3 regions of the Halobacillus sp. AWM4_238 genome follow, and region 3 is predicted to be linked to each of the others. Evidence: predicted binding sites of a transcription regulator. Region 3 holds the regulator's gene; each other region holds the start of a gene.

Region 1 (6,503 bases), 1.6 Mb from region 3:
AAGGGGAGAGGCTGCCGATTCACCTTCTGCAGCCGAATGACGAGTTGAAGGAACTATCCAGGCTTTCTGATATAGTTGAATCGATTTCTGGTAAAAAACGGACGGATCATAAATTGTATATTCCTCTGGATCGCCTTGAGGAAATGTCCAATCGCAGCAAAACGAAGAAGCGGATTATGGAAATTTTGTTTGGATAAGGAGTGAACCTCCATGTTGGAGAATCATGCGAAGTTGATGCAGTTTTTCTCAAGCACCGATGAAATTGTAGGCCGAAAGAAGTTACAGAAGATGATTTACATACTGAAAAAGTGTGAAATCCCTTTTGAAGAACGTTACCAATTTCATTTTTATGGCCCCTACTCAGAGGAGCTGACGTTGAGAGTTGAAGAAATGTGTAACCTAGGCTTTATCAGTGAAACGAAAGAAGAAAAGAAGAATTATTATCAATACCGTTACGAGCTGACCGATAGTGGCAGAGATTTTTTGACCCACTATGATATGGACCTGCCACCATTGAATGTCCACATTGAAGAAATGAATGGACGCAGCTCGCGTTTCCTTGAATTGGTTTCCACCATGCTTTTCTTTGAGCATCTGCCGAAAGAAGAAATCACCGAAAAAGTGTTCACGGTCAAGAGCGCTCAAAATTACACAGAAGAAGATATTGATGAGGGATGGAAATTTATTGAATATTTACGTTCCATTCATTAAGATAGATGTAGGTGTACAATGAAGTACACCTTTTTTATTATCTTACAATGTCAGATTATTGAAAAAATAAACTGGGAGCATTCAGTATGATCGTCATACATATCAATGCAAGTCGGTAAAACAAATAAAATGTAGAGTGAGGACGGGTATGTGAAATTCATCAAATTTACTCTTTATTATGCCTTAGGCCTTTTGGGGATTTTATTGATCAGCACATCGCAAGCTTTATTCAGGAATGGATCCTTTTTGGAGTTTAGGAATTATTGGGTGAACTTACGTCAACTTTCGGCCTCTCTTGTAAATCCTGAAGAATGGGTATATCTATACAAAGGGAATGAGGTTCCGATTCTTGAACATTTATGGGACCCTTATCAGTATTCCATGATCGTGTTCTTCGGGGCGATTCTGCTGGGGTTTATTTTGGCGTGTGCAGGAGCCTTATTGACTGTTTTTTTACCAAAGTGGCTGAAAGGGATCGTTGATCGAGGAGTAAGTTTGCTGGAAAGTGTCCCGGACTTATTGTTGGCTTTTTCGTTACAGTTGATCATTGTCTGGGTGTACAACCAAACCGATATCCTTTTGTTCCGGTTTGCTTCCCTTGGGCAGGATAAAGTTTATTTCCTCCCGATGATCGCCCTTGCCGTCCTTCCGATGGTCACGATGTACAGGATTGTTCTTGCACTACTAGAGGAGGAGTGGACCAAATCCTATGTTCAAATGGCCAAAGGAAAAGGTTTAAAAAAGGTGACTATTATTTTTGTACATATTTCACGAAATATAGGCAGGAGCATTTTTTACCACTCTAAAATCATCGTGTGGGGAGCTTTATCCAGCTTACTAATGATCGAATATATATTTAATATGAACGGGATTACGTCTGCCTTTCTTAATGATTTCCGACCGATCGTTACTTTTTTTATTCTCCTCCTGCTTTTTACACCCTTTTATCTTCTGTACCAGGGGACAGAATTGATTCTTACAGCCACTTCTCTGAAGAGGAAGGGGCAGTGGATTGTACTTGCAGTTAAAGAGATTGGTGCTCATTTTAAGAATGTGAAGTTTCTGATTGGGTTTATCATTATCGGGGGTTCAGTTGTGACGAGTATCGTATATACGATGACAGCAGAACCGCTGATCGATCAGTACAGGTTGATTTATGATGACGCTGGAAACCTGGTCAGCTCGGTCCCTCATTCCCCTGAATTTGTTTTTTTAGGGACAGACCCACAAGGTTTCAGTGTATTTGATCAAATTCTTGTAGGAGCAAAATATACCATTCTGTTCGGGATGGCGATCGCCTTGTTGCGAATGCTTCTGGGATTTATCCTTGCGATTCCTTATGCCTTTCTTCTTCCGCAGAAGCTTCAACTTTTTTTCACCAAAATGACGGATAGCATGCATTTTTTACCCATGACCATCTTGGCCTTTTTATTGTTGAGACCGGTTTTATGGATGCCTTATGAGGGATTTACGACAACAGAAAGTGAGAGGATCTTGTATCAAGGCTTCGTTTTAACAATTTTAGCCGTTCCACTTGTCCTGACATTGTTCGGAAATGAAATGAAAATCCTCATGCAGAAAGAGTTCATTACAAGCGCCAAGGTGCTGGGTGGAAGCTCTTTTCATTTGCTTTGGAAACACCTGCTGCCCCATTTGAGTACAAAGATGGGCATTATCTTTGGGCAGCAATTCATTCAAACGATGCTCATTTTTATTCATTTAGGTGTGTTTGATATTTATTTCGGAGGGACGAAGGTAAGTTACGATCCCTTTCAAGCAGACCCTCCCACGAGTACGACTTATGAATGGTCTGGGATGATCGGTGCTGCTAAAGATTCATTGATGACTGGGCAATGGTGGCTCATCGTTCCAACGCTTGTTTGTTTTATGGGTATCATCGTAGCGATGCAGTTAATGATTCAAGGAATGAAGGAAGTTCAGCAACAGCGTGTAGGAGTACCTGTAGAACAGAACACATGGATGAAAAAGATGTTCCGAAGAAGAGAAAAACAAAGGATGAAAGAAGGTTTGGTGAAGGAAGCGGATTTTGTTTTTGTTCAACGCGCTTATGCACGAAAGGGTTCAGAACCTGAAGAACACCAGCCGCAGAGGAGATCTGTGTAATACCGTTTTTTTAACCTGCATCTTTGGGTGATTTGTTTAATCAAAGGTGAGGGAGTAAAGGGAAACAAATGAATGGGCTCTCGTCATGTACGTCGTAGAGGATTCTTAACTTGAAAACTTAAGTGGTTAGTGGAAAAGGAGAATTTAGTATGTCGCATGTTCCTACGTTTCAATTAAAAAAGCGACAGATGAGAGGTTTGGAATTATCTGATGCGCCTTCCCTGTTTTCGTTCATGAGCCGTCCAGATACGATGAAGTACATCACTCCACATCCCGTCCTGTCTTTAAAAGAGATGGAAGCATACGTGGAAGAAAGGTTGGATGGATTTCAGAAGCAAAAAGAAATTCCTTGGGTGATTGAGAATGAAGCAGGGGATTGCATCGGGTTCTTCCGTTTTCACAAATTAAATCTGTGGCATAGGAAAACAGAGATGGGGGCTGTCATTCACCCGAGCAGCCAAAAGACAGGCATAATGACAGAAGTTCTTGAAACGGTACTCCCTTATGGGTTTGACACGCTGAATCTGAACCGGATTGTAGGAGACATTTTCGCTGAGAATGAAGGGTCACGCAGACTGTTAAATAAATTTGGCTTTCGGGAAGAAGGGGTAATGAGGGAAACAGATTTTGATGGGGAAAAATTTCAGGACACGGTCGTGTTTTCTTTGTTGAAGCGGGAATACGATAAGTTTGAACAAACGTTTGATCAAACATGAAGCATCTCATCTAACAAGATCTGTTTTGTATGTTAAAATGGGACAAAATAGTAGGACGAACGAAGAGGAGGATGGCTTTATGAAAGAGTTCGATCAATTTAAGAATCCAGGAGAAAACAGCGATAAAAAGAAAAACCAATTCACTATCATTAAAGATGATTCAACCGATGGTCATGGCGGATATGGTGTCGGTTCCATTAGTCTTGAAAACATGACGCCGGTCATAGTGGATCCGAATGAAGAGGAAGCCTATGTCGATATGGGGGCCCTTCACGCACGTAGTAAAGTAGAAAAACGGATCAAATTTATTACGGATCGTGAAGTGGTTAAAAACGGCCTGCAATATTGGATCGTCTGGGTAACCGTGGATAATCAAGAGGGGAAACCGTGTTACCATGGCGTAGCTGCCAGTGAGCTTGTCGTGGACAGGTCGATCAAGCGTGGATACAAATTGATGCCTGAACACGTCAACCATATGGATAAATCTTTGAAGGGCCGCTTTGTCGTCGATCATCTTGATGAGAAGTCGAAAAAGCTGCTCGGTGAATATTTGCGTGACTTCAAACCAGAACTTTGGGAGAACACAGCCCAGGAATTAAAAGCCTCTCTAGGCGTACAATAATTTATGATTGCAAACGCATAGCATCGGTTGGGAGAGGGGAATCTGAAGGATTTCCCTCTTTCTCATTACATGGTTCATAGAGGAAAGGGGTGGATTTCTATGAAGAAGATTTTAGAAAATGATGTGGTGTTTCACTTTGTAATTGCTCTTGTCGGTTTGATTTCAGGCATTCTTCATTTCCTGTCCAAATGGTCTTTTTATGCGAAGCATGAGTATTTAACATCTGGGTTATGGTTTGTATCCGGCGCATTCGTCATTTATGTGAGTTGTATTTTCGTGTTCGGATATCAGAAGAAAGCAAACGCAGGAAATAATGAAATGGAGTAGATGATGAGTCTATTCCATTGCTGTTCCACCCGGAAGAGCTGCATGAAAATCAGGGTCAGTTTTTCCAAGTATGAAAATTCCAGTTTACGATGCCCTCTTTTATGATAGAATAAGAACAAACGTTCGTGTTGGAGGGAGCCGATGATGGATAACCGGAATCGTGATCGCGGGACGATCAAGTGGACATCGCTCATGTTACCGGAGCATGTAGAAATGGTGAAAAAACTTTGGAAAGAAGATCAGCGTGTAGAAAAAGGAATCATGGATGAACAGAAAGCTGTAGAAATCGACTTTCTATTGCAGCGGGCACTAACGGACAATCTTACGGTCCAAGTTAGAGTCCACAATGGTTTCGAGTATGAAGATATAACGATGAAAGTGACCCATGTCAACCGAAGCAATCACACCGTAGCAGGGGTGGATGGACATACGAAAGAGCAGGTTCGTATACCCCTGGATGATATCGCTGACCTGGCTATTTTATAAGGTGTTCACTTTTTGTTCACAAAATGTTCATGAAAAAAGTGCAAGAATTCAGACGCCGAATCTTGACGAATAAGCGAAAAGGGTAATATATTAAGTAACACATGGGTTATACATGTTTACTAGGACAGAGAAAGCGACCGGTTCCCCCGGTCGTTTTCTCTGTCTTTTTTTAGTGTATGAGTAACGTGAGGAGGGCATCATTGAATGACAAAAAGCGAAAGGTCATCCGTTTTGATGACCTCTCGCTCCAAAATGATTGATGAAAGCATTAAAAGAACCAGTCCACGACATCTTTGAACCATGGATCATCTTTGAATTCATCATTAAGGTCTTTGCTTTCATCACCGCCACAAACATCCTCCGGCACATCGGATTCTTTCATGTACACTAATCGTTCCTGCGGACAATTGGGACCTGCGACGTAGCCGGTTTCCGGGTCAATGTAGACCCCTTTCACCCCTGGGGGTGGGATAAAGGCCGCAGTCGGTTCTGTTTCATGTATTCTCTCCATCGTATCAGCCCAAATGGCTTTCGCGTACCGATGATCGTTGAAGTCTTTGAGTGGCTTGCTTCCTTCATCGTATCCCACCCATACACCGGAGACGTATTGGGGGCTGAAGCCGATCATCCAGCTGTCGTTGTTTGTCGTTCCGGACTTTCCTCCATACATGCGTGACAGCTTTCCTTTGATTGGAGTCCCTGTAACCGATGCATAATCGGCATCCAAAATTGGATCAAACATACCTGTCATCATGTGGGTGACAGAGAATGCCCGTACTCGATCGACCGCATCGTCTTTATTGTAAGTCGGCTTGTATTCATACAGGACATTCCCATGCCGGTCTGTAATTTCAGCAATGGTATGGCCTTCGATTGATTCCGTTCCTTTCACCATTTTTCCATAGGCGCTGACCATATCGAAAAGGGAGATGGATGAGTAACCTAAGGCAAGAGAAGGGTGTGGGTGGAACGTTTCGTCAACGCCGAACGTCTTCATCGTCTCTCCTAATTTTTCCGGACCAATATCCATGTGAGTTTTCACCGCATAAATATTATCCGATACGGCAAGAGCTTGAGCCATAGAAATCGGTTCTTCTGCATATTGGTCGTTGAAATTTGATGGAATATAAGGTTCCGTTTTACCTTCTACTTTGATCTCAATAGGCTGGGTCTCTTTCATCGTCACTGGGGAATATCCTTCCCCAAGCGCAGTGTAATAAAGAAAAGGTTTGATCGTTGAACCGACAGAACGTTTGGCTTGAGTAGCTCGGTTGAATGGACTTTCTCCATAGTCCTTCCCACCGACAAGGGCTGTAATAGCTCCAGAGTGACTATCCATTACAGCGGAAGCGACCTGAATTTCTTCACTCCCTGGAATATTTCGATTCACTTGTTCTTCCAAAATCCGTTGATGGTCTTCAATCAGCGTGGTGTGAATATGGTACCCGCCGGCCTGGACACTTTCTCTGTCTATATCAAGCAGCTGAGCGGCTTCTGTAATGACTTGGTCTTGAAAA
Region 2 (6,503 bases), 1.1 Mb from region 3:
GACCATCTCTCCATCAAATTTGAACTCGGCAAGCTCAATGACCTGCATGATCTCTTGCTCTGTCTGCCGATCCCGTCTGACAATCGTTTGATTGCTCAATGGCTGTTCGTTAAACGGATCAATCGTCAAGTCACCATAATGGAACTTCACATCGATCGTGAGTGTCCATTGTTGAAAATCCAAGTAAGTTTTAGCAACAAGCGACTCTTGCACAATTTTTTCTTGAGCAGCACGATCAAGTTGAACATCTGCGATGGTCTCCAGTTCGGGCAGAACATACGATACAATCCCCTCCATATCCTGATGGCTTACCGTGTGGTTGCCATTTGAATTGTATGGAAGAATCGTGTAAAGCGTTTGAAGGACCTCTTCCTTTTGAGCATCGACAGGATAAAAGGTCCCTTGCTTGTAGAGAAGATGATAATCAGATAGATAGTCGTAATCTTTCAAATGGTTCATGTGCATATGAAAGTGGCCGCGTTCCTCTGAAACATAAAAAGAGAGGTCTGGAAACTCCTCTTCAAAATGGACGGGTCCGACGTTGTCCCCTCGCTCAATGACCTCAGCCTGCTGCTTTTCCAAAAGTGGAAGCAGCTGAGTAGCAAGAGTAGGAGACACTTTCAAAACTTTCGGCTCGGCCGAATTCCACTGTTGTTCATAGAATTGCTCTTGTTCATAAGCAAGCTGTAAGAGTCTTAGAATTTCTTTGTCATCATCAGAAAAAGAGTGTTCTGCCGGATCGTACGTGAACTTTTTTGTGATCCGGTACGCTTGATCTTTACGGATATGATCAAGCAAATCGCGAATATTTTTAATGACATAAGGATAGTTCTCTCCAAGTTTCAATTCCAAGCCGAGACTTTTAGAGCCGAGAATCGATTGGAGGTGAAGGTAATATTGGATTTGAAGAGGCTTCTTCAAATCCTGTGCCCCTCTATTTTCCTGACGCTGTCTGAAAGCTTCGAACAAGCTTACAGCAAACATCCTGTCCTGGTTCGTCAACCCGGACTGGGATTTGCGCCCTTTTTCCGCAAGCTTCGGCGCCAGATCCTCAAGAGTCTTTTCACGGATTGCAATAAGCACGGCGGCAATATGTTTACACGTGTAGTAGGTGGAATAAGCCGCACACTCACACGTAGCTTCGACATCTTCGTCTTCAAAAAAGAAAACGCGGACTTCATAGTCGTGTGTACCTGCAACGACCGCCCGCCATGAGCGAATCGCGCTATTATGAGAAAGGCCATAAACTTTCCCACGATCGAAGTATTGCTTCCCGCGTGTGTAAAAAGTCTGGCCGGTAATTTTCTTTATATCATTCGGTTGTAATAAGTAACTCTGCATAACTGGCATCCTTACTATCGTTTTTATCCCATTATAACAGGTTTGAACACCTAAAGAGAACGAGAGGGATTAGGAAGATCTGTATGACCAGGTCATCCATATTCTGGATGACCTGGTACACCAGTATTTGGAAGGTGTTCGTTTTTGTGATTGATTTTACATGTGGGTTATGCTAACTTTCAAAGTATAATCAAAAAATTCGACGAAGGCGCTTGAGTGTGTGAGCGCTTTTTTTATGGAGTGAATCTGCCAATGTAAAACGTATATCCTACCCAACCTAATGTATTGAAATTCTGAATAAACGGAGGATATCACGATGAGTCAAATACAAAATGAAATGAAAAAGCGCCGTACGTTTGCTATTATCTCCCACCCGGACGCCGGTAAAACAACGATGACGGAGAAAATGCTATTATTCGGAAACTTGATCCGATCTGCAGGTACGGTAAAAGGGAAAAAGTCTGGGAAATTTGCCACGTCCGACTGGATGGAAATCGAAAAACAACGAGGAATTTCCGTCACGTCCAGTGTGATGAACTTCCCTTATAAAGATTATCAAGTAAACATTTTGGATACACCCGGACACGAAGACTTCAGTGAAGACACGTACCGCACATTGACGGCTGTTGACAGTGTTGTCATGGTGATCGATGGTACCAAAGGGATTGAGGCGCAGACACTCAAGTTATTTAAAGTTTGTAAAATGCGCGGCATTCCGATTTTCACATTTATCAACAAAATGGACCGCGAAGGCCGTGAGCCGTTGGAGTTGATGGAAGAAATCGAAGAAACGTTGAATATTGAAACCTATCCTATGACATGGCCGGCAGGGATGGGCAAACGCTTCTTAGGCGTTTTCGATCGTGAAAACGATCAATTCGTTCATTACACGGGTAATGAAGAAGAAGAATATATTCCGTACAGTGAACTCGAACAGCATCCTGAATTGACAGAGAATGCAACTTTCCAGGAAGCGGAAGAAGAAATGGAAATGGTAGCTGAAGCTGGAGATACGTTTGATATGGAAAAAGTGATGCGCGGAGATCAGACGCCTGTCTTCTTCGGTAGTGCTCTTGCTCCATTCGGTGTTGAAACCTTCTTCAATTCTTTCATTGATATGGCGCCTGAACCGGCACCGAGAAAATCGACAGAAGGAATCGTTTCACCAGATCATGAAGAATTCTCTGGTTTCATCTTTAAGATTCAAGCAAACATGAATCCGCAGCACCGTGACCGAATCGCCTTTGTCAGAATTTGCTCCGGCAAATTTGAGCGTGGGATGAACGTTACGCTTTCTCGGACTGGAAAGTCGTTCAAGCTGGCACAATCCCAGCAGTTTGTGGCTTCTTCCCGTGGAACCGTTGAGGAAGGATATGCTGGGGATATTATCGGAATCTATGATCCGAACGTCTACCGAATCGGAGACACCATTGTGACCGGTAAGTCCAATTTCGAATACGATGAGCTTCCACAATTCCCTCCTGAATTGTTTAAGAAAGTAACGGCGAAGAACGTCATGAAATCCAAGCAGTTCCGAAAAGGGTTGGAGCAGCTTGTCCAAGAAGGTGCCATTCAGTTGTTCAAGCGCTATCGATTTGAAGATTATATCATTGGAGCGGTCGGTGAACTTCAATATGAAGTCTTTGAATATCGCATGAAGAACGAATACAATGTGGACATTGAACTCACTCCTCTAGGTGAGCGCATCCCTCGCTGGTTGAAAGAAGATCAGGTGGATGAGTCACTGTTTGATGAGCGAAACATGCTGGCAGAGGATCGAGAAGGCAATCCGCTTGTCCTCTTCAAGAACGACTTCTCACTTAGATGGTTCAAAGATAAAAATCCAGACATCGAATTGATTGACCTGTTTGAAGTGAACGAATATAATCAAACTCTCAATTCTTAATCAGCTAAGCACTTTGCATGATGCAAAGTGCTTTTTCTGTACGATCAAATGGAATATACTGGATGACCTGGTGTGGCATTTTATGCCACACCAGGTCATCCAGTAATTGACAGTGCACACTAGGATGCGAATGTTTGTTCGTTCGATGTTAGAATGGTAAACTGTTGTGGTAAACTAAAAAGTACGATTATAGACAATGAACGGAGGTTTTCGTCGTGGAGGAGAAGTTTGAATTAGTTTCACAGTTTTCACCTCAAGGGGATCAACCGCGAGCGATTGAAGAGCTTGTTCAAGGAATTGAACGAGGAGATAAGCATCAGACGTTGCTCGGGGCTACAGGTACAGGAAAAACATTTACGATGTCCAATGTCATTGAGCGAGTGAATAAACCGACACTGATCATCGCGCATAACAAAACACTTGCTGGACAGCTATATAGTGAGTTCAAAGAATTTTTCCCAAACAATGCTGTCGAATATTTCGTCAGTTACTACGACTATTATCAGCCAGAAGCTTATGTGCCTTCTTCAGATACGTTTATTGAAAAAGATGCGAGCATCAATGATGAGATTGATAAATTGCGACACTCGGCGACTTCTGCACTTTTTGAGCGGAACGATGTCATCATCGTTGCTAGTGTTTCCTGTATCTATGGCCTCGGTTCTCCCGACGAATACCGCAGCCAGGTACTTTCTATTAGAACGGGAATGGAAAAAGACCGTGATGAGCTATTAAGGAATCTTGTAGATATTCAATATGCAAGAAATGATATCGACTTTCAGCGTGGTACATTCCGAGTCCGGGGAGATTCCGTTGAGATCATCCCTGCCTCAAGAGAAGAACATGCGATGCGTGTAGAATTTTTTGGAGATGAAATCGACCGTATCCGTGAAGTTGATGTACTGACAGGGGAAGTGGTTGGGGATCGAGATCACGTTGCTATCTTCCCTGCTTCACACTTCGTGACCCGTGAAGAAAAGCTGAAAAAAGCGATCAAAAATATTGAAAAAGAGTTAGAAGCCCGCCTGAAGGAATTGAGGGATCAGGATAAACTGCTGGAAGCCCAACGTCTGGAACAACGGACGAATTATGATCTGGAAATGATGAACGAAATGGGCTTTTGTTCAGGAATCGAAAACTACTCCAGACACCTGACTTTTAGAGATGAAGGGGCAACACCGTATACGTTGCTGGATTATTTTCCTGACGATTTCCTTTTGATGGTGGATGAGTCTCACGTCACTCTTCCACAGGTCAGAGGAATGTACAACGGGGACAGAGCACGAAAACAAGTACTGGTGGACCACGGTTTCCGCTTGCCTTCAGCAATGGACAACCGGCCGCTTATGTTTCCTGAATTTGAAGAACATATCAATCAAAATGTTTATGTGTCGGCGACGCCTGGGCCTTATGAGATTGAACATACACCAAAAATGATTGAACAGATTATCCGACCTACAGGACTTCTGGATCCGGAAATCGACGTCCGTCCGATTCATGGTCAAATTGATGACCTTGTGGGAGAAATCAATAAACGAAAAGATCAGAATGAACGTGTCCTCGTCACAACATTAACGAAGAAAATGTCTGAGGATCTAACCGATTATCTGAAAGACTTAGGAATTAAGGTTGCTTATTTACACTCTGAGATCAAGACATTGGAACGTATTGAAATCATTCGTGACCTCAGGGTCGGAAAATATGATGTCATTGTTGGAATCAACTTGCTTCGTGAAGGATTGGATATCCCGGAAGTGTCTCTCGTTACCATTCTGGATGCAGACAAGGAAGGATTCTTACGGTCCGACCGCTCCCTCATCCAGACGATTGGCCGGGCGGCGCGAAATGAGAATGGTCGAGTAATTATGTATGCGGATAAGATGACGAAGTCCATGCAGTTTGCGATTGATGAAACTTACAGACGTCGTGAAAAACAAATCGCGTATAACGAAGAGCATGGAATCACACCGCAAACGATTAGAAAAGAAGTTCGTGACGTCATTAAAGCGACGAACGTTGCTGAAGACGAAGCGGGATATGATACAGGTAAGAAACCTTCAGAAATGACGAAGAAAGAACGCCAGGAAATGATCGACAACTTGGAAACCGAAATGAAACAAGCCGCACGCGATCTCGACTTCGAACGGGCAGCCGAACTGCGTGATGTGCTGTTGGAATTAAAAGCGGAGGGATGAGAAGAGTATGGTCAGTAAACATATCAGTATTAGAGGAGCTCGGGCTCACAATTTAAAGAATATCGATATCGACATCCCGAAAAACAAACTGGTCGTCATGACCGGTTTGTCCGGTTCGGGAAAGTCTTCTTTGGCCTTCGATACGATTTATGCGGAAGGGCAAAGACGCTATGTTGAATCACTAAGTGCTTATGCACGACAGTTTTTAGGACAGATGGACAAACCCGACGTGGATTCCATAGAAGGACTTTCCCCGGCCATATCCATAGACCAGAAAACAACGAGCCGTAACCCACGTTCAACCGTAGGTACAGTCACAGAGATTTATGACTACCTGCGTCTTTTGTTCGCTCGCATCGGTCGCCCGACTTGTCCGAAGCACGGGGTGGAAATCAGCTCACAAACGGTTCAGCAGATGGTTGACCGCGTCATGGAATATCCGGAAAGGACCAAACTCCAAATCCTTGCCCCTGTGGTATCTGGTAGAAAAGGCGAACACGCCAAAGTCTTTGAACAGCTCCAAAAAGAAGGATACATCCGTTTAAGGGTGAACGGGGAAATGCGCGAAATTTCCGAGGAAATAAATCTCGAGAAAAATAAAAAACACTCGATTGAGGTCGTCATTGATCGTATCGTCGTGAAAGAAGGCGTTGAAGGCAGACTTTCAGACTCTATTGAAACAGCTCTTAAACTTGGCGGTGGCCACACGATTGTGGATGTGATCGGTGAAGAAGAGCTGATGTTCAGTGAACACCATGCATGTCCAATCTGTGGTTTTTCTGTTAGTGAATTGGAGCCGAGGATGTTTTCATTCAACAGCCCTTATGGTGCTTGTAACCGTTGTGACGGTCTAGGGACACAGCTTGAGGTTGACATCGACCTTGTCATTCCTGATTGGGGCCGATCGCTTAACGAACATGCAATTGCGGCATGGGAACCGCAAAGTTCCCAATACTATCCGCAGCTTTTGAAAAGTGTTTCCGATCATTACGGAATCGATATGGATAAACCATTTCGTGATTTGCCAGAAGAGCATAAAGAAAAAGTTCTCTATGGCAGTG
Region 3 (6,503 bases):
GAGAAATGTCAAGGTTCTTCCATTAATATTGTGTTGAGAGGAGATATTCAATGGGTTTAACAAAAGAAGAAATTTACAAAAAAATCGATGAGGAAAACGTCAAGTTTATCCGACTTCAGTTTACGGATATGCTTGGTACAATCAAAAATGTAGAAATCCCATTAAGCCAGTTGGATAAAGCCATTGATGGCATGATGATGTTCGATGGATCCTCCATTGAAGGGTTCGTCCGTATCGAGGAGTCTGACATGTATTTGGTACCAGACTTGGATACGTTTGTCGTTTTCCCTTGGACATCAGAAAAAGGGAAGGTCGCACGTTTCATCTGTGACATCTACAACCCAGACCAAACTCCTTTTGAAGGGTGCCCGCGCTACAACTTGAAGCGTAACATCAAAAAAATGGAGAAACTCGGATTTTCTGCTTTCAACATTGGTACAGAGCCTGAATTTTTCCTATTCAAATTAGACGAAAAAGGCGATCCAACGATGGAGTTGAATGACAAAGGTGGATACTTCGACCTGGCACCAACCGACCTTGGTGAAAACTGCCGTCGTGACATCGTTCTAGAGCTAGAGGAAATGGGATTTGAAATAGAAGCTTCTCACCACGAGGTAGCTCCAGGTCAGCACGAAATTGACTTCAAATATGCAGATGCCGTGAAACATTGTGATGATATCCAAACATTCAAACTTGTTGTCAAAACCATTGCACGTCAACATGGTCTGCATGCAACGTTCATGCCTAAACCATTGTTCGGTGTAAACGGATCCGGTATGCATGCCAACATGTCTCTCTTCAATGAGAAGGGCAATGCATTCTTTGATGAAAAAGGAAAAGAGCAACTCTCAGAAGTGGCTTACCAGTTCACAGCAGGCATCATCAAGCATGCAACGAACTTTACAGCCGTGACAAACCCTACAGTCAACTCTTACAAGCGACTTGTACCAGGGTATGAGGCTCCATGTTATGTGGCATGGTCTGGTCAAAACCGTAGTCCACTCGTGCGTGTTCCAACTTCCCGTGGTTTGAGCACAAGAATTGAAGTACGTAGTGTGGATCCATCAGCGAACCCGTACATGGCGATGGCTGTCCTTCTTGCTGCTGGACTAGATGGTGTGGAAAACAAACTGGAAGCACCGGCTCCTGTGGATCGAAACATCTACGTGATGGATAAGAAAGAGCGTGAGGCGCACGGAGTGAAAGACCTTCCAGCCACTTTGTATGATGCATTGGAAGAGCTGCATCAAGATCCAATTATGGTGGAAGCTCTCGGTGAACACCTGTTTGAACACTTCATTGAAGCAAAGGAAATTGAGTGGGATATGTTCAGAACTCAGGTTCACCCATGGGAACGCGAACAATACTTACAGACCTATTAATATCCAAACCCTTGAGGCTGATGGCTTCAAGGGTTTTCTTTTTTTATAAATGCAGGCTACATAGGGTTTACAGAATAAATTTCTAAATTTTGGTCGTATACCTGAGGTGGGTAAAGGCATATAATAAGAACAAACGTTCGTGTTATATGGAGGGATCGCCAATGGATTCTTTATTTCACCGCTCAAAACGTGAAAAAATGAAACTGGAATTAATCTATATCGACCATGAGGGTGTCATGTCTCAAAGGGTAATGAGAGTGGTGGACATCAGGGAGGACTATGTCATTGCGTATTGCTTTGAGCGGAAAAAGGTCAGGAGGTTTACAAAAAGTCGTATGTTAGCCGTCTTGCCTTTTGCGCCTAATAAAAAGAAACATGGAGCATAAGCAGAAATATAGAAAGAGACGAGTTTTCTAAACTCGTCTCTTTCTTTTAATGTACCGTTCGATATAGACCTACGACTTTTCCTAAAATGGACACATCCTGAAGTAGAATCGGCTCCATAGTTGCGTTTTCAGGCTGGAGACGAACGTGATTTCTCTCCTTGAAAAACCGTTTCACTGTAGCTTCTTCGTCTTCTGTCATTGCAACAACGATATCGCCGTTCTGGGCCGTCTGTTGTTGTCTGACGATGACCATGTCCCCATCGAGAATTCCTGCTTCAATCATACTTTCCCCTTGAACAATGAGGACGAACGTGTTGTCATCGGATCCTGCAAGTGTATCTGGTAGGGGAACATATTCTTCGATATTTTCTACAGCTGTAATCGGCGAACCTGCCGTGACTTTACCGATTACTGGAGCGTAAGAAGCTTCACTTCTCGGGATGCTGTGATCTTCTTCTAACTCGATCACTTCAATGGCACGAGGTTTGGTCGGGTCGCGTCTAATGTATCCTTTTTTCTCCAATCTGGATAAGTGACCGTGCACAGTCGAACTTGAAGCGAGGCCGACAGATTGACCGATCTCCCTTACAGATGGTGGATATCCTTTTGATAAAACCTGCTCTTTAATAAAATCTAGTATTTCCTGCTGCCGCTTTGAAAGTTTACTCATAGATTAGCACCTCGTACATAGGATTATAGTAACCACATTGTACCACTTATATTTGAAAAATACAAACAAGCGTTCGAAAAATACCATTGACAAGAACCTGTGTTCGTATATAATGAAAGTAACAAAAGCGAACACAGGTTCTTAAGAACGTTCGTTCTACGAATGCGGAGGGGTTATCAATGTTTAACAAATTATCTAAGCTGGATTACACCTACATTATTCTTTTTATTGTTAGTTTTATCATTCTCTATTATTCTATGGTCACTGCTGTTTAATAGAGAAAGAGAGAGGAACATTCAAGTGAAAGTGATTTTATATTGCAGGGTAAGTACGGAAAAGGAAGCGCAAGTGACTTCATTAAAACGACAACGAGCTGAATTGACTTCAATGGCAGAGAGTCATGGTTTTGAAGTTGTTGAATGTATTGAAGAGCAAGCGAGTGGTTACGATATCGAACGCGAAGGGGTCTTCCGCATGTTGGAATGTTTTTCTTCCGGGCGTGCGGAAGCCTTGTTAATTCAAGATGAAACACGTTTAGGGCGGGGGAATACGAAGATTGCTTTGTTTCATCAAATGAACCGGCTGAAGGTCAAGGTGTACTCACTCTCAAACCAGGGAGAATTGCAGTTATCTGAGTCTGATTCGATGGTTTTGCAGATTGTAGGAATCGTAGAGGAATACCAAAGAAAAATACATAATATGAAAATACGTCGGGGGATGAGAAAAGCCGTGGAAGAGGGTTATGATCCTTCAAACAATTTGTCAAATCGGGATCAGGCTCCAGGTCGTGAAAGAATCGATTTTCCTATTGAAGAAGTGGTCCGTTTAAGGAAAAGTGATTTGCCATTCAAAGATATTGCAGCGACCCTAAGAGGACTTGGGTATAATGTATCAAAGGCTACGGTTCATCGTAGGTACAAGGAATACCTATCTCTTGAAAAAGATGAAGAATCAAGGTAGTATATTTAAAGACAAGAATTTTGTATTTCTTGTCTTTTTCGTGTGTTTACGATCCAGACTATGAGTAAAGGAGAAGGATCTATGTTATCAAAAGAAAAGATTAATCGTATAAATGAATTAGCGAATAAATCCAAAAAGGAAGACCTTTCGAAAGAAGAAAAAGCAGAACAGCAGAAATTGCGCCAAGAATATTTGAAAAATGCGCGTCAATCTTTTAAAAATCAGCTGAAAGGTGTAACCGTCATAGACCCTGAAGGGAAAGACGTCACTCCGGAGAAGCTTCGTCAAATGCAAAAGAATGAAAAAAAGAATTAATGCCAAATCCTCCGTATTCGATCTTTTCGAATGCGGATTTTTTTGTTTAATTCCTTGGATAAGGGGGAAATTAGTTTTGAGGCTGTGCGAAATTTTGCACAAAGCTTGTTTCAAAATGAATTTCATTATAGGATAATACATGGTACATATACCTGAAAAGAAAGGGGAATGTTGAACATGGCAAACAGCCTTGAACAAACATCAATTAATACGATTAGAACTTTAACAATCGATGCAGTAGAAAAAGCAAACTCCGGACACCCAGGAATGCCAATGGGTGCAGCACCGATGGCCTATACGCTTTGGACTCAGTTCATGGATCACAATCCAAAAAATTCGAACTGGTTCGACCGCGATCGTTTCGTCCTATCCGCAGGGCATGGATCAATGCTTCTTTACAGCTTGCTCCACCTATCTGGTTATAACGTGACAATGGATGATCTTAAGTCCTTCCGTCAATGGGATTCCAAAACTCCAGGACACCCGGAATTTGGTCACACAGACGGAGTAGAAGCAACGACAGGCCCCCTTGGACAAGGTATTGCAATGGCGACTGGAATGGCGATGGCGGAAGCTCATCTAGGAGCGAAATATAACCGCGAAGGGTTTAACGTTGTCGATCATTACACGTATACGATTTGTGGTGATGGTGATTTGATGGAAGGGGTATCACAAGAATCTGCCTCTCTAGCTGGTCACCTAGGCCTTGGTAAGTTGATTGTCCTTTATGATTCCAATGACATTTCTCTTGATGGTGATCTTGATCGTTCCTTTAGCGAAAGCGTAGAAAAGCGCTATGAAGCTTATGGATGGCAAGTGATCCGCGTAGAAGATGGAACAAACACAGAAGCTGTTGCTAAAGCTATCGAAGAAGCAAAAGCGAATACTGAGCAACCGACTATGATCGAAGTAAAAACAGTGATCGGGTATGGTTCTCCTAATAAATCTGGTAAGTCGGCTTCTCATGGTGCTCCTCTTGGAGAAGATGAAGTCACAGCAGCGAAGCAGTTCTACGAGTGGGAGCACGAGCCTTTCCACGTGCCTGAGGAAGTTTATCAGGACTTCAAAGAAAAGGTTCAGCAGAATGGTCAGGATAAAGAAGAATCCTGGAACAACCTATTGGCTCAGTATAAAGAAGAATATCCAGAGCTTGCAGAAGAGTTCGAACGAGCGATCCGCGGAGAGCTTCCTGAAGGTTGGGAACAAAACCTTCCTACTTACCAGGTTGGTGAAGATAGCCCTGCTACGCGTGCAGCTTCAGGAGATGCGATCAATGCATTGTCTAAAGCTATTCCTAACTTCTTCGGAGGTAGTGCTGACCTTGCTGGATCCAACAAAACGACCGTTAAAGATGAAGAAGACTTTTCCCGTAACAACTATGCAGGTCGGAACATCTGGTTCGGAGTTCGTGAATTCGCTATGGCATCTGCCTTAAATGGTATGGGGCTTCATGGTGGACTGAAAGTCTATGCGGGTACGTTCTTTGTCTTCAGTGACTACCTGCGCCCGGCTGTACGTCTATCTGCACTGCAAAACTTGAACGTGAACTATGTGTTCACTCATGATTCTGTTGCGGTTGGAGAAGACGGCCCAACGCACGAACCTGTAGAACAATTGGCTTCTCTTCGAGCCATGCCTAACCTTTCTGTTCTCCGTCCTGCAGATGGGAACGAAACCAATGCTGCGTGGAGACTTGCTGTAGAGTCTGAATCTACTCCGACAGCGCTTGTGCTTACACGTCAAGGATTACCGACTCTTCAAGGTACAGAAGAACTTGCCTACGAAGGAATGAAGAAAGGGGCATACATCCTTAGCGATTCTGATAAAGATGAACCGGATGCAATCCTTCTTGCTTCAGGTTCTGAAGTACAATTGATTGTAGAAGCTCAAGCGGAATTGAAAAAGAACGGGTACGACGTCCGCGTTGTAAGTGTTCCTTCTTTCGATCGTTTTGAAGCTCAGCCTAAAGAATACAAAGAACAAATCTTGCCTTCTTCTGTTCGCAAACGTTTGGCCGTTGAGATGGGTGCATCGTTTGGTTGGGACCGTTATGTAGGTTTAGATGGCTCTGTGATTGGAATTGACAAGTTCGGTGCTTCTGCTCCAGGAAATACTGTCATTGAAAACTACGGATTCACAGTAGAAAACGTAGTGAAGCATGCGGAAAACTTGATGAAATAAACAAGGGAAAAGCTGCCCGTTCACAGGGCAGCTTTTTTTTTGGGAAGTATGAAAAACTATTGGAAGGATCGGGGTAAATAGGAGGATAACCATTTTCGGTTTACCTGCAGAATATGATATAATAGGCATAAGAATGATTGTTGTCTCTATACCGGTCACCATTCAAGTAATTTCTAATTCCCTATATTTATGTGGGGTATTTTTAGTTTTGCTTAGTGTACGACGGTTGTTTAAATGAGTAGCGCCTCGATCCGTTCGTATGAAAACGGCTATTGTATTATCGAGAACGTTTTACTATACTGTTATGGGAGACAACACGAAGGAGGAAGACGTAGTCATGACATTGGGGATCGTTTGGGTCATTATCATTGCTTTATTGACTCTTGTCGGTGGTGCAGCTCTAGGCTTCTTCATCGCAAGAAAGTACATGATGAACTATTTGAAAAAGAACCCGCCAATTAACGAACAAATGTTACGTACACTGATGATGCAGATGGGTCAGAAACCATCGCAGAAGAAGATCAATCAGATGATGCGTTCAATGAACAATCAAATGAAATAATGAAAAAAGCCTTCTTTCTTAAATGAAAGGAGGCTTTCTCTATGTGA

What was found. The regulator LexA, encoded in region 3, represses DNA repair genes until DNA is damaged. The targets are predictions, from matches to a motif close to CGAACATATGTTCG.
Region 1: a site for LexA is predicted at 4,613-4,626, ahead of ACXACN_RS12900 (YolD-like family protein). Genes of this name have one in related genera too.
Region 2: a site for LexA is predicted at 3,375-3,388, ahead of uvrB (excinuclease ABC subunit UvrB). Genes of this name have one in related genera too.

What each region holds. Positions count from the first base shown of each region.
Region 1 covers NZ_JBSWSY010000002.1:2,557,739-2,564,241, reverse strand. Annotated here, with positions in the region: gene ACXACN_RS12930 (HD domain-containing protein) at 1-197, shown strand, start outside; gene ACXACN_RS12925 (YwgA family protein) at 211-711, shown strand; gene ACXACN_RS12920 (ABC transporter permease subunit) at 979-2,835, shown strand; gene ACXACN_RS12915 (GNAT family N-acetyltransferase) at 2,985-3,551, shown strand; gene ACXACN_RS12910 (YwhD family protein) at 3,631-4,173, shown strand; gene ACXACN_RS12905 (hypothetical protein) at 4,273-4,500, shown strand; gene ACXACN_RS12900 (YolD-like family protein) at 4,642-4,986, shown strand; gene ACXACN_RS12895 (transglycosylase domain-containing protein) at 5,255-6,503, opposite strand, start outside.
Region 2 covers NZ_JBSWSY010000002.1:2,127,643-2,134,145, reverse strand. Annotated here, with positions in the region: gene ACXACN_RS10970 (DEAD/DEAH box helicase) at 1-1,341, opposite strand, end outside; gene ACXACN_RS10965 (peptide chain release factor 3) at 1,658-3,247, shown strand; gene uvrB (excinuclease ABC subunit UvrB) at 3,463-5,442, shown strand; gene uvrA (excinuclease ABC subunit UvrA) at 5,450-6,503, shown strand, end outside.
Region 3 covers NZ_JBSWSY010000002.1:977,997-984,499, forward strand. Annotated here, with positions in the region: gene ACXACN_RS04995 (MerR family transcriptional regulator) at 1-26, shown strand, start outside; gene glnA (type I glutamate--ammonia ligase) at 51-1,382, shown strand; gene ACXACN_RS05005 (hypothetical protein) at 1,544-1,768, shown strand; gene lexA (transcriptional repressor LexA) at 1,815-2,438, opposite strand; gene ACXACN_RS05015 (YneB family resolvase-like protein) at 2,739-3,398, shown strand; gene ACXACN_RS05020 (DUF896 domain-containing protein) at 3,480-3,713, shown strand; gene tkt (transketolase) at 3,891-5,894, shown strand; gene ACXACN_RS05030 (YneF family protein) at 6,232-6,456, shown strand.